4 regions of the Fusibacter sp. A1 genome follow, and region 1 is predicted to be linked to each of the others. Evidence: riboswitches for the same ligand, from Rfam matches in the RefSeq annotation. Region 1 holds a riboswitch; each other region holds the start of a gene.
What was found. A riboswitch is a leader RNA that binds a small molecule or an ion and turns the genes downstream of it on or off. The one in region 1 is predicted to bind cobalamin.

Region 1 (7,716 bases):
GCCTCTTTTAAATGGTTATGCCCTCTAAGGGTGATAAGGTCTACAGCTCCCGGTCCTGCTCCAACAAATACGATACTCATGATGTCCACCTCTTATTGATCACAATCGTAGAAAAGTACGATATACGTTCGTCTGTAATAGTGCTTAAATCCTCATAGACCACTTCTTCTTCCTGAGTGGCATGGCTTACAAGTCTTGTGAAAGGTGCGACTCCTTCTTCTATAAGCATCGCGATGATTTCTTTAAATTGCAGGCTTAGCTTCATCAGCACCAGTGAATCCTCGGTCCTTACCCGGCGTCTGATCTCTTCAAGCGGTATGTTGCATGAAACGACGCACATGCTCATGTCGTCAACGACAAGCGGTGTGTTCGTTGAAGATGCCACTCCCTGATAACTTGTGATTCCAGGAACCGTCTCGATTTCGATCCTTCCCATTAACCGCTCAAGCAGGTAGATGTAGGTGGCATAGGTCATGGTATCGCCAAGCGTCAGAAAGGCGACCCTTAATCCTTCCTTGACCCAAGTCTCGATTTCTGAGGAGATGCTGTCCCATGCTTTTTCCTTGACTTCGAGGTCCACCACCATCGGAAAGGTTCTTTCCTCTATTCGAATTCCTTCTTTTATGTAGGGTTTTGCTATGCGAAGCGCTAGGGATTCAAGCCCCTTTTTCGCGGTTGGGACCAGGATCACATCCACCGTCTTCAATATGTTTACAGCCTTTATCGTCAGGAGCTCGGGATTTCCCGGTCCTACTCCGATACCATAGAATTTACTCATGTGACTCTCCTTTTAATGTGAAACAGATCATAAATGTCGGGTTGTTAGGCTTAAGGTAAGTGAAGGGACCAAGTCCCTCAGACTTCGATACATGTATCTGACTCACCTCACAGCTTATCTTCAGCTCCTTTAGGTAGAGGAGAGTTTCTGCGAACTGCTCAAGGGTGATGAAGGTCATCACCACCTGGCTGTTGAGCCTTGCGATATCCTGCATCCACTTGATGATGGCCTTTACATTGCCTCCAGTGCCTCCGACAAAGAACCTGTCGAAATCTCCTTCGACGCTCAGATGAGGCGCCTTTCCCTCTAGGATGTCAAGGCTCACGCCAAAATGTCTGCAGTTCTCGTTTATGAGCGCCACAGCCTCTGGGTTTCTTTCGATCGCCGTCACTTGCAAGTGACTATAGACAAGTTTGGCCTCTATGCCTATCGATCCTGTTCCGGCACCGATATCAAGCATCCTGTGGCCGTCTGCCAGGTCAAGCTTTGACAGTGCGACCGCCCGTACCTCTTCCTTTGTCATCGGCACTTTTCCTCTGATAAACCGGCTATCTCTCATAATGAATCACCACAACATGCATGCCTTCCTTTTTGAACTCACAAAATTCTTCCGGTTTCCCCATCACGACAGACTCGCTTTCATAGCCTAAGTCCGTGCCGATATACACCGTCACCGGTTCTCCTAAGAACGCTTTTGCGATGATGCCGGGGTGGTTTACCTTGTCTGTCACCATGGCAATTTTCTGATGGATTTTTAGCGACTCGAAATCCAATCTTCTTCCATGGGTGCTCGTAAAGAAGACCTCGTTCATGTCCACCGGTATTTTTGTAAAGATATACTGAAGCGAACTGATTCCGCTGATGATCTCCACCTTTTCATAGCGCTCTCTGATCCCTTTGCCTATTCCAAACAGCAAGGGGTCACCGCTTGCGAGGATGACGATTCTTTCATTTTTGTTGGCTTCGACGCATGCGATGATCTCACTGGTCCTGCCGTTTATCTCGACTGTTTTCGCAGTGTGCCCGCAAAACATTCTCAGCTGCCTCTTAGACCCTATCAGAAGGGTCGCGGATTCTACGGCTCTTTGTCCTGCAAGTGTGATCATCGAATCACCCGCAGGTCCTACTCCTACAACTGTCAACTTCATCGTAGTTCTCCTTCAAAGGTCTTAGCCAGAAAGGTCTTCTTGTCGCTGAACATGATCACTTCCACATCCATCTCGCCGTAGGTTCTTTCAAGCATTCTATCTTTCGCCCGGTCTGCAAGCCTTTTGAAAACCGCCTCATATCTATATTCCCTGATATGCGTCACCGCTTCTTCTGTCGTGTTTGACGCTTCCACCTTCAAAAGCAGCTCAAAGGGAGCCTTCATCATCGCAAGGTTCGCGGTGATTATCTCACGCTTTGCGTCACTCACCCTCGAATGGGTGTGGAAGATGCCTCCAGTCACTTTGACAAGCTTTCCTATATTTCCGATCAGCACCACTTTTCTTATCCCTAATAGCCTTGCCTCATCGAGCATATGACCGATAAAATTGCTGGTCCTTATGATCTCGTGTTCGCCGTAGCCGAGCGTCCTCGCATAGTCGAAGCCGTAGTTTCCGAATACGAATACAAGTTCCCTTTTTCCTAAGGCGACACACTGCCTCAGTTCCACAGCGAGCGCCGACTTGAAGGCCTCCTCGCTCATGGGAACGACGATGCCTGTTGTTCCTATAATAGAGATACCGCCTAGGATGCCCAGTTTTGGATTGAATGTCTTTTTAGATGCTTCCAGTCCGCCAGGCACAGACAGGCATACCTCAAGTCCACCGCAGTCGCCTAAGAACTCCAAAAGGTGCTCCATCAGCATCTTTCTTGGTGTAGGATTGATCGCCGGCATGCCTACCTCAACGCTAAGTCCAGGTTTTGTAACCACGCCCACACCTTCACCACAGAGTAGCTCTATCCTACCTGTAGAAGTCAATCTCACCGTGGCCTCTATCGCCAGTCCGTGGGTGACATCGATATCGTCTCCGCCATCTTTAATGGCGATTCCCTTGATGGTCTGCTGGTCCACAGCTACCGTTTGGACATCGATGCTTAACGTGCTGCCGGCAGGTAATCTCACCTCAACCGACGCTTCAACCACACCGTATACAAGCCTTCTTGCCGCCGCAACTGCGGCAGCTGTCGCTGTCGTGCCCGTCGTATAACCCATTCTCAACGCCTTTCCGTCCACATTTACCGTTCCAAGCATCTTAATCTCTTCTCAGGTGATAAAGCATCGCGTTGACAATCGCCGCTGCGACATTCGAACCACCTTTTCTTCCAAGTGCTGTGATATGGGGTAGATTTGACGCGTGCAGCTCATCCTTCGATTCCGCGGCACCTACAAAACCGACAGGAACTCCTACGACACCCACCAGTTCATCACTGCGCTCGTCATAGTGTTCCATGATTCTAAATAGTGCTGTAGGTGCGTTTCCGATGACAAAGAGTTTTTGACCAGGCAAGTCGAAAGCCAGATCTACTGCCGCCATGGATCTTGTCATATTGCCTTTCTCAGCAAGCTTGAAAGTCCTTTCATCGGCTATGAGACACTTGATGTCGCAGCCTAAGGCATGAAGCGTCCTCTTGTTGATACCGGATAGGACCATTGTCGTATCCGTATAGATGGTAAGACCGCCCTTAAGTCCTTCTAAGATCCTATCAATCACCCCGTCGCTGATTCTGATATTCTTGAAGTAGTCGAAATCCGCTGCGGTATGGATGGCACGCTTCACGATCTGTTCGTGGACCTCACTTTCAAAAGAAACTTTGCCGAACATGTCTGTGAGTTCCTGCGATATTATCTCAAAGCTTCCGTTTTCAATGCCCATGGGGCTCTTTATGTAAGTCATCTCCCTATCCTTTCAACGTGTTTTTGCGTTTTTTCCACTATAAAAACAACATAAAAAAACCAGTCCGAAGTGGACTGGTTGTAATCACAAAAATGTGCTTAAACAGCCAACCTCCCTCCGAAGTCGCATGAATCTTTACATTAGGCAGGTCTCCTGGCTCAGGTATCATTCTACTAGCCTGCCTTCCCGGTGTTAACCAGTGGCACGTTTCGGCGTTCGTCTTCCTTTACAGTAGCGGGGGCTGCTGAGGCTTTTACCTCATTCCCTTTTCACATCATCTCTGATGACCTAATGTTCGTATTTAATTTTCCTTTTAATCAATTCCAATGATAAGTGAGATGCTCCTTAAATGCAAGACCTATTCCATTTTTTGATAGGATTCCATGAAAATCCATCATGACCTTGTCATGCCTGTTCTCCATTCACCCTTTGACTTTGTCTTTTTTTTATTTTGGTAACCTGGGTTACGGATAACTTTAACCGTAAGGGGTACAATTGATACGATATTAACAAATCGTCGACCTTTCGACATGAGGAGGCTATCCATGGCATACCAGCTGTCACACGAAATGTTTGATCGCTATCTTGCTGCGCTGAGTGCGACACATCGCGTGTTCGCGCCTGTAGTGAAGGCGAACAAGAACAAACTGGCCGATCTTGACCTGATTACCTATGATGAGGTCAGCGGAGCTGATCAGATCATTTGGAGCGAGAAAAGCTATTTTTCACCAAAAGAGATTTTTTATCCTATTCGAGAGACACTATTCAGATTTGTAGGAAAAGAGGCATTCGTACCAGAAGTCGATCAAAAGCCCATGCTCATTCTTCTTAGGCCTTGCGACCTGAACGGAATAGACCGTTTGGACCAGATTTTCTTCAACAACGGAGTCAGCAAGGATTTTTACTATGAAAGAAGACGCAAACTGGTAAAATTCGCTGTGATCGAATGTACAGAAGGCTTTGATAGCTGTTTCTGCGTGAGTATGGGAACAAACAAGGTAGATTCCTATGACATGGCGCTTAAGTACAGCGGTGATTCCATCACCCTAGACATAAAAGATGAGACACTTGTTCCTGATGGATACTCCTTTGGAGCGAATGAGGATTTTGAACTCGATTTTGTCAAAAGCAATAAGACAAAAGTCGAACTACCCGATTTTGAAGGTGTCGATCTGAACCAAGTGTTCGGTCACGAGATGTGGAAGGAATATACCTCAAGATGCATCGCATGCGGCAGATGCAACACGTCGTGCATCACTTGTAGCTGCTTTACCATGCAGGATGTCTTTACCGATGACGAAAAGATGCTTTCAGAACGAAGAAGACGCTGGGCCGGTTGTCACATCAAAGGTTTCAGCGACATGGCGGGCGGTCATTCCTTCAGGGACAAAAACGGCGAACGCATGAGGTTCAAGCTGATGCACAAGGTCTACGATTTCAACAAGCGATTCGATAAGCATATGTGCGTCGGATGCGGCAGATGCGACGATGTCTGTCCCGAGTACATCTCGTTTTCAAAGTCGATCAACAAGGTCGCAAAAATCATCCAGGAGGTCAAGCATGAAAAATGAGTATCTGGCATTTCCATTTGAGATTCTTTCGATCGTCAAGGAAACCGAGATCGACTGGACCTATACCGTTAAATACGACGGTCCGCTTGTAGGCGGTCAGTTTATGCAGCTTTCGATCCCCGGTGTGGGTGAAGCTCCTATCTCGATCAGTGATTTCAGGGACGGAAGCCTTGATATGACCATCAGAAAGGTCGGCAGACTCACCGATGCCATCTTCAACCTTGAGGCAGGCGATTCGCTCTTTATGCGAGGCCCCTACGGCAACGGTTTCGAGTTGTCCAAGTACGTTGATAAACATGTGGTGATCATCGCTGGAGGAACCGGACTCGCACCTGTGAAGAACGTGATTGAAAAACTCACTAGCGGCGAGATAAAAACAAATTCCACACGGGCGCTTATAGGATTCAAATCACCTGATGATGTGCTGTTTGAAGACGCTTTGAAAAGATGGAGCCAAGACCATGAGGTAACTGTCACCGTCGACAAGCAGCCAGACAAGCCTTGGAACGGCAAGGTCGGACTTGTAACAGAGCATATCCCCACACTCGAGGGCTATGATATAGAAAAAACAGAAGCCATCGTCGTCGGACCGCCGATGATGATGAAATTCACAACACTCGCACTCCTTAAGGCGGGTTACCTGCCACAGAACATCACCGTCTCCTTTGAAAGGAACATGAGCTGCGGCATCGGTAAATGCGGCCACTGTAAGATTGATGAAACCTATGTTTGCCTTGAAGGTCCGGTCTTCAACTATACGACCGCCGTCAAGCTTTTGGATTAGGAGGCTCACATGAGTGTAGATAGAAAAAAAATAACCAAGAACGCCTACCGTATCACAAAAGTAAGGGGCAAGACCGCGCTTAGGATCAGGGTTCCTGGTGGACACCTAGATGCCAAGCATTTCACCCTGATACAGGAAATCGCACAAACCTACGGCAACGGAACCGTTCACCTGACAGCACGTCAAGGCTTCGAAGTTCCAGGTATCGACTTTGAACATATGGAAGCCATCAACAAAAAGATCCTGCCTCTACTTGAATCCTTAGATCTTGCGATCGAGGTCGATTCAGGCGGCTACCCAGCAGCTGGAACAAGAAACATCTCGGCGTGCGTAGGCGACAGGGTCTGCCCCTTTGCAAATGACGATACGACAGATATGGCAAAAGAAATCGAAAAAAGGATCTACCCCAACAACCTGCACTTCAAGGTGGCTGTCACGGGTTGCCCGAACGACTGCATCAAGGCCCATATGCAGGACTTCGGCATCATCTGCATCACAGAGCCCCAATACGACGTTTCAAGATGCGTAAGCTGTGAGGCGTGTGTGACAAACTGTAAAAAGAAAGTCACAGGCGCGCTTGTTATGAACGAGTTCAATGTGGAAAGGGATCACGAAAAATGCATCGGCTGCGGTGAATGCATTCTCAAATGCCCTACAGGAGCATGGACTAGAGGTGATCAGAAGCTATTTAGAATGGTGATCATGGGCCGCACCGGTAAACGAAATCCGCGTATCGCAATGCCCTTTATCAAATGGGGCGACCGCGAGACCATGATAAGAGTGATTGAGAACACCTATGCCTTTGTAGAGCGCTATATCGATAAAAGCCTTCCAAAAGAACATATCGGCTATATCGTCGATAGGGTCGGCTACCATACCTTTAAGCGCGAAGTCCTAGAAGGCATCGAAATCAACCCGGAGGCACAAGTCGCTGAGTCCATCCAGTGGAACGGATACTGGTATAAGGACGGATTGAACTTTTAAGGAGGAGCCCATGAAAGAAACATTCGTACTCGAAGATCTACTGAACATGATGATCGAACTGGAGACCTTTGGTAATGAAAATTATCAAAGACTTGCTCTGAACACAACTAACAGTTCCCTTAAGGAATATTTCACTACGCTTGCCGAAATGGAACTCAAACACAAACATATCTTTGAAGGATTTAAAGAAGAAGCGGTGACCTATCCCGGATCGGAACTCGATGAAGACTACACCGACTATCTGAAGAGCATCTTAAAAAATGCGGTCAGATTTATGAAAATCAACAGAAACAGCGAACATATGGATGACTTCGAGGCTGCTTTCGATTTGGCTGTGACCCTTGAAAAGGATGCGATTCTTTTCCTCATAGAAATCAGAACACTCATCCCCTCTGACCACCACCACATCATCGACAGGCTGATCGCTGAAGAGCGTTCGCATTTAAAATACCTTTACAACTATATTGAAGGAGCGTAAGCATGTACAAGGAAATGGTAGAAAAATTCTCACTTGCCGCTGAAGGAAAGATCGGCATTCTTAAAAAGAACCCGATGCGCTATCTTCTTTTATCTGCGATGGCCGGCATCTTTGTAGGGCTGGGGATCATCCTCATCTTTTCAATCGGCGGCACCATCGGAGACTCTCCCTTTAAGAAAACACTGATGGGCGCATCATTCGGTATCGCACTAAGCCTTGTGATCATGATCGGCAGCGAG
Region 2 (7,716 bases), on a different contig from region 1:
CATCGTAATGAGCAAAGAAAAGGCGGATCAGCTTGGATTAACGCCACTTGTGACGGTTGTCAGCCACGCATCTGCAGGTGTCGCTCCTGAAATCATGGGTATCGGTCCTGTTCCTGCAGTTAGGAAAGCGCTGAAAAAAGCGAACTTGACCGTAGCTGATTTGGATTTGGTGGAAGCAAACGAGGCTTTCGCATCTCAAGCGCTTGCTGTTGCAAAAGAGCTTGAGTTAAACATGGAGATTACAAATGTCAATGGCGGAGCAATCGCGCTTGGACATCCTATTGGAGCAAGTGGTGCAAGGATTCTTGTGACACTTATTCATGAAATGCAAAAAAGAGAAGTTAAGACTGGCCTAGCTACACTTTGTATAGGTGGCGGTATGGGTGAAGCGGTAATCGTAAAAAAATAGTGAGGTCTATCTATGTCGCAGTACAGCAAAGAACTGAATACCATGTTGAATAAAACGCTAATGCGTGTGAACCGCATCCATAGCAATAAAAAACTTGGAACAGCTACGTGCAAGCTCGACATTATGGATGTGGCCATATTGGAAGTTTTGAATGATGAGCCTCAGTCCCTTAAATCGCTTTGCACAAATATGAATTATCCACGTGCGGATCTTGCGAAATTTGTTTCTAGGCTACTGAAGTCAAAACTGATAGAAAAATCAGAAGACCCAGTCGACAAGAGACTTGTGGTTCTTGGTCTTACCGAGTTCGGTGATAGGCAACTGGCGGTTGCGAGCAGTAAGTTGCACGCCCCGCTCGAGTTTGCAATTTCAGAGCTTACCATAAATGAAGAAAAAGCCGTACTCAAATATTTGAGTAGGCTTCATCAAGGATTCAAGCAGCTTGAAGACAAATCTGAAAAATAAACTAAAAAAGCTACTCTTACGAGTAGCTTTTTAAATACCTTATTTAGGTTGTGCTGCGTCTACAGGGCAAACATTCGCACAAGCGCCACAGTCGATGCATGAAGCTTCGTCTACAACGTAGATGCTATCGCCAGCAGTGATGCATGATACTGGGCATTCTGGTTCGCAAGCGCCACAGCTGATGCAAGAATCATTAATGATATAAGCCATAATTTGAATCCTCCTATAAATTTGACACGAGGTACACGTTTATGTGTTGATGTGTCAGTTTGTAATTGAATTATATGAGATATGATTTACAATAACAAGTAAGGTGAAGTTAAAAAAACGTGAATATGCTGTCTTTATATTGAGAATCGTTATAAATTAAGCGATATAAATCTAAACATTAAAATTTTTAAAACGAAGTGGGTTGACCAGAAGTTTGCTGGGTACATAGAAATGGGTGAGGTTATGAAAGTATATGCACTGGTAGGATCAAGTGGTACAGGAAAAAGCCATCGCGCTCTATTTGTCGCAAGACAACATGATATTCATTACATTATCGATGATGGTCTGCTGATCAAACACAATAAGAAAATTGCAGGTAAGTCCGCAAAGCGCGAGCAGACGTATATCGCCGCTGTCAAACGAGCGATATTCCATCACGACAGCCACTTACAGGAGGTCAAGGCGGCCTTAGATCTTCACAATCCTAAGAAGCTGTTGATCATCGGAACCTCGGATGCCATGGTTGAGAAAATCGCACGACGGTTGGGGATAGGAGAAATCAGCGAAACGGTCTATATCGATGATATTTCTACTCCTGAAGAAATCCAGACAGCAAGGGATATGAGGAGTAAACATGGCAAGCACGTTATACCTGTGCCTTCTGTCGAGCTGAAAAGTGATTTTAGCGGTTATTTCCTAGACAAGCTTAAGGTGTTTTCCTTTAAACGGGAGACCGGGCTTGAGATGGCGGAAAAGTCTGTTGTCAGACCGACCTTCAGCTACTTGGGGAAATATACGATTTCGACAAAGGCGCTCACTCAAATTGCAGGTTACTATCTTGATCGAAGTGAGGTGGTGCATTCTGTTGTTAAGCTAAAGTTTAATGAGAAACCAGAAGGTGTGATTATTCATGTCGAGATCATCGGTGGTTTAGGGAGCAAGCTGCACGTAGGGATCAATAAGCTGATTATTGCTCTTAAAGATGGACTTGAAGCAATGACCCAGTTACATGTGATTCGGATTGAAGTCTATGTAAGGCAAGTGAAGCGGATAAAAAATTAACGAATTGTTCAAAATTTTCTGACGATTTAATTTTGCAATGAAAATGTTAAAAAATCGATAAATATTTCACGGTTAAGTGAAAACCACTATCAGTCTGGTTTGTGCAAGTATTGGTAATGGCTATTTTATGTAAATAGACTGCAAGTTTAATTTCATAATCAAAAAATGTTTTTACAAAAAAACATTGTTTTACTTGATAATATTCGTTATGATAAAGGCGAAAATTGATTAGGAAAAGGTTTGCAGCCATAGAAATGGTTAAGAACTTAACAATCTTTGCCGTAAATAATGCGGCAACACGAAAAGGGAGAGGTATGATGAACAAGTACATTTCGGAAGTATTTGAGCGCGTACAGGCAAGAAACGCTAATGAGCCAGAATTTCTACAAGCAGTAGAAGAAGTATTCGAGTCGTTGGAGCCAGTAATGGACAAACACCCTGAGTGGGTACAGGCAAACATTCTTGAAAGAATCACTGAGCCTGAAAGACAAATCATCTTTAGAGTTCCTTGGGTTGATGATGCAGGTAACCTTCAAGTAAACAGAGGTTTCCGTGTACAATTTAACGGAGCTATCGGACCTTACAAAGGTGGTCTTCGTTTCCACAGAACTGTTTATATTTCAATCGTTAAATTCCTAGGTTTTGAGCAAATCTTTAAAAACTCTTTAACTGGCTTACCAATCGGTGGCGGTAAAGGTGGTTCTGACTTTGATCCTAACGGCAAATCAGACGCTGAAGTAATGAGATTCTGCCAAAGCTTTATGACTGAGCTTTACAGACACATCGGACCAGACGTTGACGTTCCAGCTGGCGATATCGGTGTTGGTGGTCGTGAAATCGGCTACATGTACGGTCAATACAGAAGAATCAGAGGCGCGTTTGAAAACGGCGTGTTAACTGGTAAAGGCCGCCCTTACGGTGGTTCACTAATCAGACCAGAAGCTACTGGTTTTGGTGTAACATACTTCGCTAACGAAATGCTTAAGCACGAAGGTTTATCTTTCGAAGGTAAAACTGTTGCTGTTTCAGGTTTCGGTAACGTATCATGGGGCGCTTGCATCAAAGTTAGAGACCTTGGTGGTAAAGTTGTTACTCTTTCTGGTCCAGATGGATACATCTACGATGCAGACGGTATCGTAACAGACGAGAAAATCAACTACCTTCTTGAAATGAGAGCATCTGGTAGAGATAAAGTAAAAGACTACGCTGATAAATTCGGTTGTGAGTTCTTTGCTGGTGAAAAACCATGGGGCAGAAAAGTTGATATCATCATGCCATGTGCAACTCAAAATGATATCCACCTTGAGCATGCTGAAGCAATCGTAGCTAACGGTATCAAATTCGTAGTAGAAGGCGCTAACATGCCAACTACAAACGAAGCACTTAAGTTCCTTATGGAAAAAGGTGTTCTTGTTGGTCCAGCTAAAGCAGCTAACGCTGGTGGTGTTGCTACTTCTGCACTTGAAATGTCACAAAACTCAATGAGACTTTCTTGGACTGCTGAAGAAGTTGACGAAAAACTTCACCAAATCATGATCGACATCCACAACAACGCAGCTACTGCATCTGAAGCTTACGGCTTAGGATACAACCTAGTTGCTGGTGCTAACATCGCTGGCTTCGTAAAAGTTGCTGACGCTATGCACCAACAAGGTAACTATTAATCAATAAATAAAAGCTAGACTTCGGTCTAGCTTTTTTTTTATTGATTAATAGTTACCAATGAAATCCGTCCTTCGGCCGGGTGATATGCCCTGCGTGCATGAAATATCCTGCGGATGTGATATACGCCTTCGGCCCATAAAAGGATTTCATATCACAATCGCGAAGCGATTATATCATATCGAAGATATTTCACGCCCGAAGGGCATATCATTCGCTTTTTATTATTTCTTTTATTTTTTCTTCTATTATTTCTTTTATTTTATTTCTTCCTATTATAATAGTCCTTATCCATCAACTTCCTTCTCAGTGATAACCATTTGCAATTGATTGTGATAGCGTGTAGAATAAAGATGGAAAGTGTTGTTCACAGACTGTCCGATCCGTCAACAAAATGCGTTGACTTACATCGCCAAGAACAGACTGTCCGATCCGTCAACAAAAGACGTTGACTTACATCGCCAAGAACACACTACGTTCTTGGTAAAGAGAGGTATACTATGGCTCAGATGAGTTTTTATGATAAGGTGATTGCGGTTATTATGTCTATTCCTAAGGGGAATGTCATGACTTACGGGCAAGTGGCTGCGGCGGCAGGAAACCCGAAGGCTGCTAGGTTTGTAAGTGGGGCTATGAGGCGCTATCAAGATTCGGATCTGCCTTGGCATAGGGTCCTCAACAGCTCGGGGCATATTTCCCTGCCTACCTATGAGGGTTATGAGCTTCAGAAATCGCTGCTTCTGATGGAGGGTGTGGTGATGAGCGATAAGGACCGCGTCAATTTGAATGTCTATGCCTATAGGGGACCCTTCCATCATGTGGTGGATCCAGAAGATGACTTGCCACTTAAGTAAAAACAGATTATAATATAGGGGTATCGGTGCCCGTAAGGGAGAATAGGGAATGAGGTTTAAATCCTCAGCGAACCCATCACTGTAATGTGGAACGACTTATCACAGCCACTGCGTAAGCGGGAAGGCATAAGTCGTGTTGAAGCTAAGCCAGGAGACCTGCCATACATGCTTAATTTGGATGACGGTAAAGTCCAGGTTCTTTTTGTCAAAGAAGAATCTGGGCTTTTTTTATGTCGAAAAGCCTAGTGAAGGTACGAAAGGGGATTACGATGAGTAAATTGAATGACGCGTTAAATGCAATCAAGGAAGTGGACTCGAAATGGTCGGACACAGCACAGACAAGGGTCGATAATCTGATAAAACCTGTTGGAAGCATGGGAAAACTTGAGTCGTACTATGTGCAACTCAGTGCCATCAATCAGACGCTTTCACCACTTGTCGATAAAAGGGCGATTCTTGTATTTAGCGGTGACCATGGTGTGATCGATGAAAATGTAGCGGTGTGCCCTCAAGATGTGACGCTGAAGCAGACGCTGAATTTCGTCAGAGGATATACCGGGGTCTGTGCGCTTGCGAAACAGGCTAAAGCTAAACTTATACCTGTTGATGTAGGTGTCAATGCGACTATTGAAATGCCAGGAATCATCAATAAGAAAATTGCATTTGGAACGAAAAATCTAAGAATAGAACCTGCGATGACGCGCGAGCAAGCGATTCGTGCGATAGAGGTAGGTATTGAAACTGCCGTCGATGCGATTGACGAAGGGTATAATATATTGGCGACCGGTGAAATGGGAATATGCAACACAACACCTAGCGCTGCGATTCTGTCTGTCTTTGGAAATGTAGATCCTGAACAGGTGACAGGCATGGGAGCCAACCTTGACGACGAACGGGTGAAGCACAAGATCAATGTAGTCAGAGATGCGATAAGGAACAACAATCCGGATGTAAACGATCCGATCGATGTGCTTGCCAAGGTGGGTGGATTTGAACTTGGTGCGATGTGTGGAGCCTTTATCGGTGCGGCCTCTAAAGGGGTACCGATTGTGGTCGACGGATTCATCGCGACGGTATCAGCACTGGTCGCTGTTCGTTTGAACCCGAAGGTCAAGGAGTATTTGATTCCTTCGCATAAAAGCAAGGAAAAAGGGGCGAAATTCGCTTCTGAACTCTTAGGTGTCGACCCTCCGCTGGATTTGGATATGAGACTTGGTGAAGGTACAGGTGGAGCATTGATGTTCAACATTCTAGAAGCCGCCTGCTTTATGGGGATAGAGATGATCACTTTTGATGAAGCTGGAATCGGAGTTGTTTAAGAAGAGAGTTGCGTTTTTCAAAACATATGGTTATAAGACTGAAGCTGTGCTGGTGCACAGCTTTATTCATTTGTGTAAGTAAGTCAATTCTCAGAATCTTCATTTTTCTCTTGCAATGTATCTCTTAAGTAAGTATGATATTGGTGATAATATATAAAAGGATATTACTTCTTTAGGTATAATTGCTTAAAGTTTGGGTATGTTAACTGTATAAAAGTTACAACAGGGGGGCAGTTATGATAAATGAAAAGGGTATTGGACTGAATGACTTGATGGAGATGGACTTTTTTAAAGGCGGAAAGTTGATTGCCGGAAAAAAAGGCATCAACGAGCTTGTAGTAAATGTAAACATCATGGTCGATCTTGACATCATGAACTGGGTGAAACCAGGCGAGCTTTTGCTTACTACCGCATATGTATTTAAAAATGAACCGCTAAATAGAGTGAAGCAAATGATTATTGAATTTAAGGAAAAAGGTCTGGCCGGTCTGTGTGTGAAGATCTATCCTTATATCCAAGAACTTGATCCATCGCTAGTAGCACTTGCTGATGAACTTGGTTTTCCCGTAATCGATTTGGATTATGAAGTGCCCTTCAACGATATCATGACCCCTATCTATAAATTACTTCTCAATAGACAAGCTCTAATTCTTGATAAGGTGGAAGCTGTCCACAATGAGACGATGGCTATCCTTCTTAAGGGCGGTACAGCTGTGGATATCGTAGACATGTTGACAGGCAATCTCGAACATCCTACTTTTTATGTCGATTATCAGTTTGATGAGGTGATCTCTCCATATAAAGTGGACGAACGATTTTTAAAGATTACCAACACCTATGCCAGAACCAGGCAAATGGTGATCGGTAGAAAGCGTACAGACACGATAACGGTGGATGAACAGTCAGTTGAGCGAACATTCATCCCGGTGCTTGTAAAAGATGAGGTGCATGGACATTTAGTCGTCTACGGGCATAAGAGACCGATTGGAAATGTCGATATATTAAGCCTTGAGTCGGCTGCCTCACTTTTGGCGATTGAATCCTTAAAGAAACTTTCGATCAAGGAAGTCGAAAACAAGTATAAGGCAGAATTTTTCGATGACCTGATAGCAAACGATTCGATCAGACGGGAAAAGGCCATTGAACGGGCTGGCAACTATGGATTCAGACCGGAAAGCCACTATAGCATAGTCAGCATCAAGCTGATCGGAGATGAAGATCAGGGAGGTCTGATCAAGTCGCAGCGGATGACCAAGGTGATCTACCTACTTGAACTCATGCTGATGAAAGTCTCTCAAACCTATTTGGTCTCTACAAAAGAGCAGACAATCAACTTGCTGTTCATGTGGAAAGACAAAGTAAGTTATAAAAAGAACATCGGAACAATTCTTAACCATGTCGAAGAGACCTTGAGCGATAAATCGCTTGTACCTGATTTCATTGTGGGTGTCGGTAGAATCTATGAGGACATCATCAATACACATCAGAGTCTGACAGACGCCTTAAAAGCGATTGAACTTTCTGGAATTAATCAAACTAAAACGATTATATTTGACGAATTGGGTATATATAAGTTGTTAAGTCATGATGTGCTTAGGGATGAACTGACTGAGTTTTATCAGGCGTCGATCGAACCCCTAGTCGCGTACGATAAAAAGAGGGATACCGATCTTGTAAAGACACTTGAGATTTATTTTGAGATGAACGGCAACTTAAAAAAGATGTCTGAATCGCT
Region 3 (7,716 bases), on a different contig from region 1:
TGCCAGTTCTTCTTTTAGTTTATTCCAGTCCTCAGAAGGCAGTTTTCTAATCATGGTCTCCTCCAATAAAATAGCTATACGCCACAAGGCATATAGCCGATAAAATTTTATAATAGGTCACATGGGATATTGCATAATAGATATATGAATGCTGAAGATACTACTCTACTAGCTAGACTATGATCCTCTTTTTGAATGTAATTATGCAATTTCCTTAGCTAATTATATACTAAAATATATTCCAACCCCAGTGCATTGTTCCATACTTGATGAACATCAAAAGCGTCATGTGCACAGGGTAGAACCAGTATGCGACGTATTTGTTCATCCTAAAGGTGAAGTTACGGTTTTTTAGCAGATAGATCAGGATGACACCCATCACGGCTCTTGCCTGGAAGAAGTAACCTTCTAAGGTCATCAGACCGTTCTTGTATCCTGTGATATTTTCCCAGATATAAGCGGGTTGTTTTATGACGGTATCCATGAACGATTTGACTCTGAGCGAAGCATCTGCAATATTGTAGACGCTGCCGGTATACATGGCGCCACTAAGATAGGTGGTCGAGAACGTGATTGCCACAAATGCTACAAACCCGAGTATCGCCTGGTTTTCAAACCAGTAGAACATCATCATCAGAAGCAGTCCATAGGTTCCGTAGGAAACCCTGATGCTATGTAAGCCCTCAAAAAGTGGAACATCGATGTTTCTCACAAGAATGCTAAGCGCTTGCGGCGCAAGGATATATGCGATAAACACAGCCAAGAAGAAGCTACCGCCGATCAATCCCATTAAGCTTTTGTTGATTTTAAATTGCTTGAAGGCATGGATGGAGAGCTCCCATAGTTTCATCGCGCCGATGCCCGCAAGTAATAGGAACATGACATTGAATGCAAGCGGATTCGGTTCCAGCGTCGGTTCAAAGAAAATATAAGGTAAATAAGAGATAAGTGCGAAGCCAAATAATCTTAGGCTGTACTTCGGCAGACTCGAAGTGTGTTTGTAACCCACTGCAAGCTGAAAAGCGAAGATAGGAAATGCAATACGTCCAATCGTTCTAAACAGTCTGATCTGCGGAAAGAAAAGATATCCGATATGGTCGATCAGCATTGTGATAATCGCAATGAGCTTTAAAACGTCATTGCGTTTGGTCTTACTCAATCTACTACTCGAAACAATAGATTCTGTCATAACTAGCCCCCTCATCAATACTTTTTCTGTAAATATTCAAACTCCACTTGCTATTATAGCATAATGATTTCCAATTGGGTGTTTATTCAGACAATTGCATAAGATTGAGACAAGATTGTAAACCGGTCTTTGCATGTCCCTGAAAAAAGCACATAAAAAAAGAAACTATCCATACGAATAGTTTCTTTCGGTAATTAATTATTAGTCTTTTAAGATGCTAATCATCCGTTCTTAAAGTGACTGGTCTTATGCCATTTTGGAATAGAACTCAGTCACCAAATGATCTTGAATTTCTATCGGAATCTCTTCGCGGTTTGGTAATCTAATGAGTGTGGCTGAACTGCCGTTCTCATCATATGCGAGATAAGGAACCAACTGCAGAGGTGCTCCGGCGTCACTGACGCGTTTGGCATGTGAGTTGCCTTCTTTTAAGCTAAGCACATCGCCCACCTTCACCTGATAACTTGGAATATCAATGCGTTTTCCATTTACAAGCACGTGTCCATGCCCAACCATTTGTCTGGCTTGACGTAGTGTAGTGCCGAATCCCGCCCTGTATACCACGTTGTCGAGTCTAAGTTCCAAACGTCTGATCAGCCCAACAACTGGAACCGCTTCTTTTGAAGCTTCTTTAAAGAACTTTCTCATTTGTTTTTCCATCATGCCGTAATAGGCTTTCAGCCTTTGCTTTTCGAGTAACTGCTTTCCGTAGTTGCTCAGCTTCTTATCGGCTCTTGATGGGGTTTGCCTATTCATCGCCTTCGGGTGCCCGTGTACGTTGAGCCCTAGCGACCTTGCTTCTTTAAATCTTGGACCTCTTGGTCTAGCCATGTCTTCTACCTCCATGTATGAGTACCGACGTGACGGTTGTCAGTACACTATGAATTGCCGCGGTAGTAAGCCAAGGACATTCTATCATAAAGTCTTCATCTTGTAAATGAGAATTATTATTAATTAACCGAAGATTCTTTTCTCAATCGCTTTTGCGCTAGGACAAGCGGCTATTCCGCCACGTGCGGTCTCCCTAAGATCAGATGACATCATCCTACCCACCTTGTACATGGCATCTACCACCTCGTCAAAGGGAATGATGCTGATCATGCCAAGTAGGGCCATGTCAGCACTCAGCATGGCATTGAGCGTTCCAAGCGCGTTACGTTTGGTGCACGGACTTTCTACAAGTCCTGCTATCGGGTCACACACAAGTCCCATGATGTTTTTAAACGAAAAAGCCGCAGCGTCAAGACAACTGCTGGCAGAACCTCCGCGCATGGCGACAAGGGCCGCCGCAGCCATGGCCGTTGCAGAACCTATCTCGGCCTGACAACCACCTTCTGCCCCGGATACCGTCGCATTGGTCGTCACAAGGTATCCGACAGCGGATGCGGTCAGCACTCCTATCCTTAAAGTCTGTTTATCATAGTTGAACTGTTCCTGAGCGTATTTGAGCACAGCCGGTAAAACGCCGCACGACCCAGCAGTCGGAGCCGCAACGATGATGCCCATCAGCGAATTGACTTCCATCACAGCCATACTGTAGGCCACGGCCTTTAGACTGTTAGCGGGCAGATAGTTGAGCTGCCCATTTTCAATAGCTTCAAGCATGCGTTTGGCTTCACCACCGATAAGTCCGCCTAGCGACCGCTTATCGTTCATAGATCCTGTATCGATCGCCTTAAACATGACCTCTAAAACTTCATCTAGTTTATCTTCAATTGCTTCTGTGGATTTACCGGACTGCTCCACTTCTTGTTCCAGCATCACTTGCCAAATCTGTTTCTCTTCTTCGACGCATTGTTTTAATAAGTCGTTACCTGATTGAAATGCCATAGCGTCCTCCTATTTTATGATGAACACGTCGATCATGTCCTGAACTTCGCGCTTTAATTCCTCTGCGATCGCATCGTCAAAATCATCATCCGATTCGATGATCATAAAGGCGTCTTTACCCTTTTCGCTTCTAAACAGATTGACTGTGGCGACATTGAGTCCGTTTTCTGCTAAGAATCTGCTGATGACAGACAGAATACCCCTTCGATCCACATGGTGGGTCACAATCGCAGGGTAATCCCCGCTCAAACTCATCTTAATGCCGTTGATAGCCGTAATTTTAACAGCACCTCCACCAACGGACGCGCCGCTGATGACGGTGGTTTTCCCGTCGCTGCCGACCACTTCGATCTTTACCGAATTCGGGTGGACATCTCCAAGGTCGGCTTCGACAAACTTATAGTCGATCTTACTTTGTTTAGCCAGGTCAAAGGCGAACCTCAACTCAGGGCTGCTAGCAGGTAGTCCCATGATTCCACCTAATAGAGCCTTGTCTGTTCCATGTCCCTTATAGGTTTTCGCAAACGATCCGTGGAGATAGAACACGACGCTTGCGATATCGTCTTTTACAAACCTGCGCGCAAGTCCACCTAGTTTTGCGGCGCCTGCGGTGTGTGAACTGGAAGGCCCCGCCATGATAGGACCGATAATATCAAATAAACTTTTTGGCATAAGGCCTCCTTAAATCATGATGTCGATATCTAAAAACAGTCGTTCGATCTGTCTTCTGAATCCCATCGGATTTCCTTCATATAATAAGACGTATACGCCCATCTCTCTTGCTCTTTCTATTACAGTATCTTTCCTTGGAGCGTCGGTGACAACCAACACTTTCTTAACATTCGCTCCACCGATACGCTGCGCATATACACTTAGCTCATTGAGCGTGTTCACATCGTAGTTGGACGAATCCTTGCAAGAAAAGCAGAACAGTCTGGAGTGATAAGACACCAACACGTCCACTTCGTTTTTCACGACATCACCGCCGCTATCCCACGAGAAGGAAACACCCGTTTCGATATCCGTCACATCGTCCACAAGCTGTATCGTCTTGTAGGTGAAGGTTTCTAACCACGACCCCGTGATAAAGAGGAACTGCTTATGCTCAGGACTTTTGAACTTTAAAATCAGATTTCCGTCCTTGGATTTTTTCGTTTTGACATAGCCGATACTTTTCATGAAGGTTTTCAGCCATTTAAACTGCAGATACTCGCTCTTATCAAGATTACTGAGTACCGCCTCGATCTCACCCTTGTTCTCCTCATGATGGTTGAACACATCGGGTCTACCCAGGATCCTTTTGATCCTCTTCCATCTGCTCTGATTTTCGGCGATAAAGTCTGTCAGCAGCCTGATCAGCGGATCTTCATTGAAGATGGTCGTTTTTCGTAAGATGTCCCCACCGGCGATATCGATATAGTCGGATACTTCGATTCCTTCGATGTCAGACTTAACCACATTGCATTTAGATCCGTCAAACTCCAGAATGCTGTCTCTACTAAGATCGGTATAAAAAGACCTTACACCGGCAAGTTCAGAGGCTTTGGTCGCGATAATGGATAAAAGGCTGTTCGAACTGGCAAGATGGACACCATCCAGCATGGGATATGACTTGAATATTTCTGTCATCACAGGAATCGTAACCTCTTCGATATACTTTACCTCAATGTTGACCGTCGGAAAGTCGTTGATGATATAATCCGCAAAATCTTCATAATACCCAGCATGCAGTCCTCTGATCGTCGAAAGATACACGATGGAATGTGGCTGAAACGCTTTTGTGAACATGATGTTCTCATCGTTGAATTTGTCTTCTAAATAAAATACAGTTCTCATAAGTCCCCCAAGTAATTACTTTTTATCACCTTATTATAGCAAAGAAAACTGAAAAGGTACGCTAAAGGTTAGGGTCTCAAAAAAAAATCCCCGACAGTCATGTCGAGGATCGAAGCAGATTCTTCAAGTTATTCGATAAAGGTTAAATCAAAGCATTTAAAGCATTACTAAATATAAAAACCCTGTTACCTAAAGGCAACAGGGAAATTAACTGAATAGTCTCCACTGCCTTCCCTCCGAAGGTGTATTAGTACATGTCTGGCAGGTTTCCTGGCTCGGTGGTCAAACCTACTACCCACCTTCCCGCGTCAGCAGTGGCAATGGGGTTCGTAACACCTTACAGTAGCGGGGGCTGCTGAGGATTTAAACCTCATTCCCTATTATCCCTTTCGGGCACCTAGACTGTCTTATGATTTAGTTCTAACTTATACTACCACAACATATAGTGGTTTGTAAACGTTATAAAATAATTTTAACACTAATCAAACATCAATTCTTCCAAATGACTATGGTCGTTCATCGTAAGCACCTTCCATTTTCCGGCCTTGTCACGTTCAAGGACAGAGACGCTTGTGTTGGTGATATGAAAGTTTGATCGCTTTTCGATCGAAAGCCCAAGAATATGCGTCACCATCGATTTGATCACACCGCCGTGGGTGACCACCAGCACATTCTTCAAGTCGGTATCTTCGATATCATCAATGAAACGCATCGCCCTGTCGATCACATCCTCATAGGTTTCGCCTCCATGGATGTTCGCCATTTTCTTTTCCCTGTTCATATCATCCATCAGACCACGATGCTTCTTCTTGACATCCGACCAAGTCAGCCCTTCCCACGATCCTAGATGGATTTCTTGAAGGTTGGGGTGTTTGTTCAGTGTAAGGTCGTGGTTTCTTGTGATGATTTCGGCAGTCTGAATCGCCCTGCTCTGCGGGCTTGTATAGGCGCTGTCAAAAGGGATATGCTTAAGTCGCTTTGCACAAAGATGGGCTTGTCTCAGACCAAACAGGTTAATGTCCACTTCTTTACGTCCCTGCATTCTGCCTTCTCTGTTCCAATCGGTTTCACCGTGTCGCACTAAATATAATTTCACATCATCACCTCTCAAATAATTATCTTATTATAACATAGGCGGGTGGAGATTATCTATGGAAAGTATTTGCAGGCTACTGTCGGTATGGTAACTGCATGTTAAAAACTGGGATTTGTTTAAAACGACGATAGAATGGGGTCAATGCATCAGACTATGAATCGGTTGACACCCAAAGCTTTTCGGTACATCTATATCTAAGGAAACACCTGACTATTTTTCTGCACTATTTGAAGTTTCGGATTTTATCAATCTGATATTCTTCATATTCATCAGTCTCTAGAATCCCAAACTCCTTATCAACAGCTACGGAACCGCTATCCAGTAATACAAAGTATTCAATTCCTTTTTCTAGCTTTTTACCGGAAACCAAGTACTTCACTACTGAATTCTTTTCAGAATAAGTTTCAATAATCTCATATTCATAAAAGTAATTGTACTTATTACTGCGAGCAAGTTCACCAACGCTTACTTTCATTTTGAATGATGCAGCTTCAATTGCCGCATCAAGGTCTATATGCTTTTGAATTTTGTACTTATGGTCTCTTCTAATTACCTTATCCTCAAATTTGGACAGCATTGACAGATTGTAATAGTCCAACAAGTCATTTATCGGGATATCAGAATATGCTTCAACATTTTTTTTGTCCTCAAGGGTGTAAATAATATCATATGCAATGGAATAGTTGGGAGCGGGAGTATTTCCGGTGTATTCTTCATTAAGAAACATGCAATATTGAGTTCCAGGAACCAACTCCAAATCGTAAGAAAATATCATAAACTGCTGATCAATTTCATTCCCTGCAATATAATCATGAAGTGTAAAATAGTACTCATATGTATCTGCATCAAACGGTTCAACTTTATCCAAAGTCGCTGTTACCACAGCATATGACTCAATAGCTGCCTCTTCAATAGTACGTACAATTTTATCGTATGAAGCATAGAAACTTTTGTTTTCTTTTAAATCACTTCGAAAGACGACATCATGCTCATCGGTACTTAATAGGAATTTACTTCCAATAAATAAAAGAAGCAATAAAAAAACACTGACCGTTACTAACAATATTTTCTTGTTCACAACTAACCCCTCACTCGATTTTGAATTCAGATTCAATGTATGGAAAGATTTGATTTTTATTGGATTGGGATACATTACTTCATTTTAGTTTGCTGAGTTTGCTTAAGTTATTCAAACAAGTCTGTAAGACTCAAGATTTCATTTGTATCATAAGGAGTATCGAAAACCAAATAACTATAAACGATGCCACCTACCGGAGAATTTATTGTATTCAGTTTGTTAACCCACTTTACAATGTACTGTCCATTGAAGAGAGAACTGTTAGTGTAATCATTATGGGCATATAGTACGTAGGTTGAATTCTTATACCGCACCTCTGTACCTTCTGAGTCTACAGTAAAATTACCGCCTACAATGTACTGAAGACAGGACCCATCTATCGTACATTTGAACTTTACATAAGGCGAAGTAAACGAATCATCGTAATAGTCTATTGAGCTGATTTTAATTTGACTATTAAACGTACTAAATTGGTAAGGCGTGTTTGCGGCATTTAGACTTTCAAGTGTTTCAAAAGACCTAACATACATTTTCGGAGTGTTGATGTAAATGACTATAGTAGCAAATAAGAGAATTGATGCTATAGCAAGTAACGTTTTTTTACTCATGGGTATCCTTTCTTAAAACCATAAGCACAGCTTACGCTTAATGGTGACAAGATGTGAACGTTAGTTAGCTAGTGATAAT
Region 4 (7,716 bases), on a different contig from region 1:
GATTATCGCAGCAGATGTTCCTACTGCAATGAGAGAGTCCATATTCGGGTTTCTCTTGATTAGTGTCTTGAAACCGACCGTGTAAAACTTATACCCTGCCACAATAACCGGTATTGTCAGTGCCAGCTGCACTAAGGCGTATCTAAGAGGATACATGCCCGAGTGCAAGAAGGCGGGAATCGGCAAGCCTACCATGTGGCCCATTGCAAGGTACAACAGCACTATCGTGAATCCCATCGCAACTTTAAACTTCAGCCACATGATTTTTGTCGCATTTTCCTTTTCGATCGTATGGTAATCCGTGATCTCATCTTTGATCACTTCTTTTGGCGTATAGCCGATTTTTTGTATTTTGGATTTGATCTCAGAGACTCTGAGCATATCGACATCAAAGTCGATCACAGCGATATTGGTAGTCAGGTTCACACTGATACTGTTGACACCATCCATTCTTCCAACACCGCGCTCAATGGCGCTCGAACATGCGGAGCAGGTCATTCCATCCACAGCAATCTTGACTACCTTGCTGTTATGGTGTACATTCGCACCGTAACCGGCTTTTTCAATGGCGGCGATCACCATCTCTTCTGTCACATGCTCATCTTCATAACTTATTTCAAGTTGATCCGTCGTAAGGTTCACAGCAGCTGCGGATATACCGGGAACCTTTCCCACGGCACGTTCCACCGCCCTAGAGCAAGCGGAACAGGTCATCCCTTCAACATCAAATTTTTTCTTCATAATATCCTCCTAAACAACTACCTTTATAAATAATGCTAGCTCAAGCAAAATCACTGCGGGTATTCCCCATATGAATTGCCATTTTTTTGTTTTGTGTCTGAACCAGGTCATACCGAAAAAGGTTCCGATTCCACCACCTAGAAGGGTGATTGTCCAAAGCACCTTTTCAGGAATTCTCCACTTCGACTGCTTGGCCTTTTTCTTGTCCACTGCCATCACCAGCAGACCTGTGATATTGATTAGGGCTAAGTAGATTAAGATCAATACACTATTCATGTCGCTTCACCAGCTGCATGATCTGCTCGATGCTGGATGGGGTTCCCCAAACTACAAACCGGGCGATCTGCTCTTTGTCCTTATAGATATACTGGAACTTGGCGTTGTTGCCGCAACATGCGTCGTCGCTATTCAAAAGTTCCATAATCTCATTTGCTATGGGTGTGGCTTCTTGTTTATCCTTCAAATTGATGTCGATGATCGAACAGATCTGTATCCTGCTGTCAGAACGGTAGTATTCGCTGTCCATAAAGACACATAGGTCGTCTTCCTTGATATGGTCGTGTGAGACCTCCTTAAAGGGACCTCGATCACCGTTGAGATAAGCAGTCAGGTCTTCCTTCTTGACCTTCCACTGCCCTCCGATTCTAACCGCTTTGATCGCATCCGCATTGATATATCTTCTGACCGTTCTTGGACTGACATCTAATTTTTTCGCAATTTCATCTACTGTATATAAAGATTCGTTATTCATTTCTTATACCTCCTCTTACTTTTAGTATATTCCTATCCCAAAACAAAACAAGACACAATGGTCAAAAAAAGACAAAGCGGACAAATTGTCCGCTCGTTGGTCACTTAAATTCTAATGTCTTTAACCCAGAAAAATTTTTCGCCTCTTGTTCGTCTTCAATGACAAAGGCCTTGAAACGATCCTCCACACCGACCTGTTTAAAGATGTAGTTCGTTTCAAGTTTCGTGACCGCATTATGGCAAATGGCCACATATTTATCAACATGGTTTGGTAGCGATTTGAAAAGTTCAATAAAGATACGATCCACTTCAGGAGGATATTCCGACAACATATTCCTTGTGTCTCCTACTACAATCGACGCATGATGCATCTGAACCATTTCTTTAATGTCCCTTGTGAGTTCAATCGCATCTGTCAAGGTCACCTTGTCCGAATCGATTTTGAAATACACGATACCGCTTTTATAAATAACTGGATTCACCATTTGTTAGCCTCCTTTTTATAGACGCTAATTACATACCCTGCAATGCTTTTGCTCACACTTTTTTTAATCGTTTTTACATAAGCAGCTAAAATATAGGCATAATGTGCACCAGTTTGTTTTCTTTTTTGATAAGTTCGACTTCTATTCCATAGGCGGCTTTAAGATTTTCTGGAGTAAGCACCTCTTCAGGGGTGCCAGTACTCAAAACAGTTCCCTGTTTCAAGAGCACGATGAAATCGCTGAATCTAAGTGCGAAGTTAAGATCATGCATCACAGCGATGACCGTCTTATTCGCTTCCCTTGCATGCCTGTGAATCAGTGATACCACATCTATCTGATGATGAATGTCAAGGTAGGTGATCGGTTCGTCAAGAAGCAGTATTTGAGCATCTTGAGCGATTGCCCTTGCAAGCACAACCCGTTGCCTTTCGCCACCGCTTAAGGTATTGATCGCACGGTCCCTAAACTGATAGGTATCTGTCTGCTCCATCGCTCTTTTCACAACACCAATATCCGCTTTTGTTTCACCCTTGATTCCAGATACGTGCGGATGCCGTCCCATCATGACAACATCGAATGCGGAAAATCCGTATTCAAAATGATTGACTTGGGGCACTAGCGACATGGTCTTTGCAAGCTCCATCGCCTTGTAATCATGAATGTCCATCTCGTTCACCCAGACCGTATTTCTGCGGGTAGGAATCAGCTTAGCAATATGTTTGAGTAAGGTGGTTTTGCCAGAACCGTTGGGGCCGATGATACTTACAAAGTCACCTTTTGCAATCTTCAATTCAATCTGGTTTAAAACCGTTTCCTTGTCATAGGCAAAGGTCAGCTTATCGATCTTTATGGGGTAATTTGTCATGATAACCCTCTTTTCTTATTACGAACGATAAGGTAGATGAAATAAGGCGCACCTATCGCCGAGGTAATAATTCCAATCGGAATCTCCATCGGTATGATCGCCGTCCTTGCAACCGCATCACAGACCAGCATGAAGATACCGCCTGCGATAATGGTATAGGGAAGCAATGACCTATTGTCAGGTCCTGTGATAAGTCTCAGCATATGGGGCACGACAAGACCGACAAATCCGATGATTCCTGTAACAGCGACTGCGGCAGCTGTTGCAAGTGACGCAACCGCTAAAAGTATTTTTCTTTCCTTTTGAACATCCACTCCAAGGGACGATGCGCTTTCTTCACCTAGGGTAAGGATATTGAGCACCCTTCCCTTCAAGAGGAAGAACCCCATCGAAACCGCATAAAAGGGCAGTACGGTATAGATATGACGCCAACCGGTCGTCGACAGTGATCCATACGACCAGAATACGATCTGCTCGAGCTGGTCCCTATTGAATGTGATTAAAAGAGATAGGATCGAACTAAGGAAAAAGCTCATCGCTATCCCGGTAAGAATAAGTGTCATCACGGGCGTTTTTCCACCGGATGAGGATACGCGGTATACAATAAACGTGGTCACCAGAGCGCCTATAAATGCGGCGACACTGATACTGCTGATTCCGAACAGGCTCATCTCTAGTCCGAAGATCATCGTAGCGGCGGCTCCAAGAGCAGCTCCTGAAGATACTCCCAATACAAACGGATCAGCCATTGGGTTTCTGAAGACACTTTGATACACCGTACCCGATCCGGCAAGAAGACCTCCCACCATGATGGCAAGAAGAATCCGAGGTATTCTTAGGTTTAGGATGATGGTCTGATGCATCTTGCTGATATCATCAATGTCTATCAGATTCCCAAGTAACGGAATACGATGGGCCATCACTCTCCACGCGCCGCTGAAAGATATGTCCGCAGCGCCTAGCGTTGCAGAGAATACCGCTAACAGCACCATCGCAAGGATACCGATAGCACAGATCAAATAGATCCCTCTTCGTTTTTCATAAAAAGTCATAACCGCCACTCTCCACATCCAATAAACTTATACTTGCAGTACGTCTGATACTATCCAATAAACAGGAAAAAGGGACAGATTTGTCCCCTAGTCACCTAAAATAATTCCGGATGCAACAATTCTGCAATCGCTTTTAGTCCTTGCGCAATTCTTGGGCCCTGGATGCTAAGCAGGTCGCTGTCGATTTCAAGCACTCTACCTTCTTTTACAGCATCCAACACCTGATAATTCTCATGAGTTGAAAAACCAGCCAAGGAGTCATATTTGTCAGAGACCAGAACCACCTCTGGATTATGTTCAACGAGCTTCTCTAAACTATATACCCAGTGCTCGCCGTCTTTAGCGATATTATCGCCGCCAGCCATCGTAAGCATGTCGTTGATGAAGGTATCACCTGTCGCAGTATAATCGCTTTCACCGAAACCGACAACATAGTAGACTGATTTGGCTTCCACGCCGTCCAGAACATCCGTTACAAGTTTTACATCCGCACGCATCGAATCGATCACTGCCTCGGCATCCGCCTTGTGGTTTGTGATCAGACCTGCGTTAAGGGTAGTTTCATATACTCCTTCAAAACTCTCTTGGGCTTTTAATACGAACACTTTAATATCAAGTGCCTCAAGTTGAATCAGCACTTCTTCTTTAAACAGACTCGCTACGATAACCACATCCGGTTCAAGAGCGACGATTGATTCCACATTAGGTTCTCTGATCGTGCCGACAGAAGGCACTTCTGTCGTTTCTTGAGGATACAGACAGTAATCCGTTCTTCCAACGAGTTTGTCTCCAGCACCGACAGCATACAGCGTTTCAGTCACCGATGGAGCAAGTGAGACGATTCTCATCGGTTCTTTCTCTAGTACTACTTCCCTATCTTCCCCATCGACTATTGTCAGTGGATAAACAGTAGCTTCAGCAGTCTTTTCCTCATTTGCCGATTCGACCGCCACGTTTTCAGTTGTCTGCTGACCGATATCGGTCTCCGTAGTTTCCACTTCTTGTGTACACCCTGTGAACAACGCTGCCATCAGCATCACGCACATCATTAAAATACTTATCTTTTTCATCTTATCCTCCTGGAAATAAAAAAATAACCGCACAAAAAATGACGCGATTAATTTCAATCGTGACTCATCATTCCTCGTGATTATCAACAAATATCGGCAGGTCTCCTGACTTCACATCATCATCATTTCTACCCTTCCCGGCTTCCCAGTGGTCGTAGTTGACTCCGTGTTACAGTGGCGGGACCGCGCTGGACTTGAACCAGCTTCCCTATTAAGCATATGCACCAATATTTCATGTTATTAAGTTCACTATCAGTATATAGAGACTGCACAGATAAAGCAAACGTTTTTTAGCACAGATTCACTTGAGTTCTCCGTGCATAGGGTTAGTTTTTATACATTTTATTAGCTATCCACATAATAAAGGGCTCTATAAAGCCGATTGCACTCATTTTTGTACACATTGTCCACAAGTTACCCACAGAAATTGTGAGTAACTTATAGGGTAAATTGCCCGTTTTTCATGTGCGAAAATTCATAAACTAAGTCCATTTCTTCATAATGAAACATATTTATGCATAGGAGTGTATAAAATTCTGTTTGCATAATTGACTCACCCCGCATTTGGGATCGACAAGATGTAATCGACCGCCGCTTAAATGTTATCCTTAGTATCCACATGTTATCCACACACATTTCACAGAAACTTTCGTAAATAGAACGTATTTTCGCCCTTGCAATTACATCAATCTATCGCTCCATCGCTAATACCCTCACTTCGTTTATACACAGCTTATCCACATGCCTGTTAATTCTCATTTTTCAGAATATACACGCATAACAAAATACCGATGTCAATACTCTAGAAAAAAAAACTAAAATGAAAATGCATAAAAAGTGTGGCGCGAAACATAAGTATATGATAATATTCTAATATAGAAATGGAGGTCGACATGACAAAAGAAACAATCATCCAAGTCTATAAGGCGATCGGGCATGAGACAAGATTGAATATCCTAAAGTTTCTGTGGATAAACTCGCAACAATGCGTCTGTGAGATCCAAAAAGACTTGGAACTTGAACAATCAAACATATCACAACACCTGAGACTCTTAAAGACATCCGGAATCATTACCCATACTAAAGTAGGAAACTTCATGCATTACCGTATCAACGATCAACACGAGATGTATCCAATCATAAAGGAGGCGATTCTTCATTATGTTCGAAGCACTAGCTGATTATCTGATCATCGACCTCCTGAAGATCGAACCGGGTTTTCTTAGGGAGGCACTCCACTTTTTCGTTTATGACACGACAAAAATACTGTTCCTGCTTACTGTCATGGTTTTCATCATATCCTTCATCCGAAGTTTTGTCCAAGTGGAGCGTGTGAAAGAGCTGCTCAATAAGCAAGGCGGGTGGTATGGATACCTTATGTCGGCAACACTTGGCGTATTCAGTCCCTTCTGTTCGTGTTCGACAGTGCCTATCTTCATAGGTTTTGTGGAAGGCGGCATTCCGCTTGGCATGACGTTCACCTTCCTGCTTACAAGTCCGATAGTGAATGAAATCGCCCTATCCTTCCTTCTGATCACCTTCGGTTGGAAAATCGCACTGATCTATACCCTATCGGGAATGGTCATTGGTATCGTCAGCGGTATCATCATCGAAAAACTTGACCTTTACCACCATGTGGCACCTTATATTTTTGAAATGAACCTCCCTGAGGGACAAGTGCAGGAAAGGACCTTGAAGGACCGACTCGAATTCGCGGTTCAGAACGTCTTCGATATCATAAAACGCGTGTGGCTCTTTGTCGTCATCGGTATCGCACTCGGTGCGCTCATGCACGCGCAGGTCCCGGCAGACTGGTTCGTAAAGTATGCAAGCGCCAGCAATCCATTTGCAGTTTTCGTGGCCGTCGCAGGAGGGATTCCTCTTTACAGCAACTCCATCGGAATCATTCCTGTTGTTGAGGTGGCTATCAACAAAGGCGTCGGTCTCGGTACGGCACTAAGCTTTATGATGAGCGTCGTGGCACTGTCCTTACCAGAAATGATCCTACTTAAAAAGGTGATCAGCACAAAACTCATCGCGATTTTTGTCGGCATCACAGGATTCGGAATCCTACTTACAGGCTACCTATTCAACGCACTGACCTTATCAGGCATACTTTAAAGGAGACATATGATGAGAAAACTATCCGTACTCGGCTCAGGCTGTAAAAAATGCAACGATCTTGAAGCTAGCGTCAAGAACATAGCCGCTGCAAAACAGTGGGATGTTGAAATTGAAAAGATCACAGATTACCCGACGATTCTCGGTATGGGTGTTATTAAAACACCAGCCCTTGCGCTCGATGGGAAAATCCTCTTCAGCGGCCTCCTACCGTCTGAAAAGAAACTTGAGAAACTGCTTGAGAAGCACTTTTAGCATAAGACACTATAAAAAAACTCCTTCACGTGTGAAGGAGTTTTTCTTATTTAAAGGATTCTATCAAGCGATGCGCTGTTTTTGTGTTGGTCGCAAGTGGAATATTGTGAACATCGCAGATTCTCAAGAGGGCCAGAATGTCTGGTTCATGCGGCTGGGCAGTCAAGGGATCTCTTAAAAAGATAATCAGATCCAACTGTTCTGTGGCAGCAAGAGCACCGATCTGCTGGTCTCCACCTATAGGTCCTGACAAGAGCCTGTTCACTTCAAGTCCTGTCGCTTCTTGAATTCTTAAGCCGGTTGTACCAGTCGTATAGATCTTACAGCCGCTTAAAAAATCTGTATGGTCTATGACAAACTGGACCATCTCATCCTTC

Region 2: it holds a riboswitch for cobalamin, as region 1 does, so the genes downstream of both, cobT (nicotinate-nucleotide--dimethylbenzimidazole phosphoribosyltransferase) here and DWB64_RS00140 (cobalt-precorrin-8 methylmutase) in region 1, are expected to answer to the same signal.
Region 3: it holds a riboswitch for cobalamin, as region 1 does, so the genes downstream of both, DWB64_RS14685 (Card1-like endonuclease domain-containing protein) here and DWB64_RS00140 (cobalt-precorrin-8 methylmutase) in region 1, are expected to answer to the same signal.
Region 4: it holds a riboswitch for cobalamin, as region 1 does, so the genes downstream of both, DWB64_RS05410 (ABC transporter substrate-binding protein) here and DWB64_RS00140 (cobalt-precorrin-8 methylmutase) in region 1, are expected to answer to the same signal.

What each region holds. Positions count from the first base shown of each region.
Region 1 covers NZ_QQWI01000001.1:20,502-28,217, forward strand. Annotated here, with positions in the region: gene cobM (precorrin-4 C(11)-methyltransferase) at 1-80, opposite strand, end outside; gene cobI (precorrin-2 C(20)-methyltransferase) at 77-778, opposite strand; gene cbiT (precorrin-6Y C5,15-methyltransferase (decarboxylating) subunit CbiT) at 771-1,337, opposite strand; gene cbiE (precorrin-6y C5,15-methyltransferase (decarboxylating) subunit CbiE) at 1,327-1,926, opposite strand; gene cbiD (cobalt-precorrin-5B (C(1))-methyltransferase CbiD) at 1,923-3,017, opposite strand; gene DWB64_RS00140 (cobalt-precorrin-8 methylmutase) at 3,019-3,660, opposite strand; cobalamin riboswitch at 3,786-3,967, opposite strand; gene asrA (anaerobic sulfite reductase subunit AsrA) at 4,206-5,231, shown strand; gene asrB (anaerobic sulfite reductase subunit AsrB) at 5,221-6,015, shown strand; gene asrC (sulfite reductase subunit C) at 6,025-6,999, shown strand; gene DWB64_RS00160 (ferritin family protein) at 7,010-7,477, shown strand; gene DWB64_RS00165 (formate/nitrite transporter family protein) at 7,480-7,716, shown strand, end outside.
Region 2 covers NZ_QQWI01000003.1:107,561-115,276, reverse strand. Annotated here, with positions in the region: gene DWB64_RS04560 (acetyl-CoA C-acetyltransferase) at 1-409, shown strand, start outside; gene DWB64_RS04555 (MarR family winged helix-turn-helix transcriptional regulator) at 422-874, shown strand; gene DWB64_RS04550 (4Fe-4S binding protein) at 914-1,084, opposite strand; gene DWB64_RS04545 (hypothetical protein) at 1,328-2,146, shown strand; gene gdhA (NADP-specific glutamate dehydrogenase) at 2,464-3,810, shown strand; gene DWB64_RS04535 (MGMT family protein) at 4,309-4,662, shown strand; cobalamin riboswitch at 4,670-4,841, shown strand; gene cobT (nicotinate-nucleotide--dimethylbenzimidazole phosphoribosyltransferase) at 4,932-5,981, shown strand; gene DWB64_RS04525 (PucR family transcriptional regulator) at 6,218-7,716, shown strand, end outside.
Region 3 covers NZ_QQWI01000010.1:93,798-101,513, reverse strand. Annotated here, with positions in the region: gene DWB64_RS14710 (GNAT family N-acetyltransferase) at 1-54, opposite strand, end outside; gene DWB64_RS14705 (TraX family protein) at 230-1,189, opposite strand; gene rpsD (30S ribosomal protein S4) at 1,436-2,020, opposite strand; gene sdaAA (L-serine ammonia-lyase, iron-sulfur-dependent, subunit alpha) at 2,144-3,019, opposite strand; gene sdaAB (L-serine ammonia-lyase, iron-sulfur-dependent subunit beta) at 3,029-3,691, opposite strand; gene DWB64_RS14685 (Card1-like endonuclease domain-containing protein) at 3,701-4,855, opposite strand; cobalamin riboswitch at 5,098-5,271, opposite strand; gene DWB64_RS14680 (histidine phosphatase family protein) at 5,334-5,951, opposite strand; gene DWB64_RS14675 (hypothetical protein) at 6,175-7,029, opposite strand.
Region 4 covers NZ_QQWI01000003.1:303,924-311,639, forward strand. Annotated here, with positions in the region: gene DWB64_RS05380 (heavy metal translocating P-type ATPase) at 1-741, opposite strand, end outside; gene DWB64_RS05385 (DUF1294 domain-containing protein) at 751-1,017, opposite strand; gene DWB64_RS05390 (helix-turn-helix domain-containing protein) at 1,010-1,492, opposite strand; gene DWB64_RS05395 (hypothetical protein) at 1,593-1,976, opposite strand; gene DWB64_RS05400 (ABC transporter ATP-binding protein) at 2,062-2,841, opposite strand; gene DWB64_RS05405 (iron ABC transporter permease) at 2,838-3,893, opposite strand; gene DWB64_RS05410 (ABC transporter substrate-binding protein) at 3,989-4,963, opposite strand; cobalamin riboswitch at 5,041-5,207, opposite strand; gene DWB64_RS05415 (helix-turn-helix transcriptional regulator) at 5,857-6,144, shown strand; gene DWB64_RS05420 (permease) at 6,125-7,084, shown strand; gene DWB64_RS05425 (thioredoxin family protein) at 7,097-7,339, shown strand; gene DWB64_RS05430 (methylglyoxal synthase) at 7,386-7,716, opposite strand, start outside.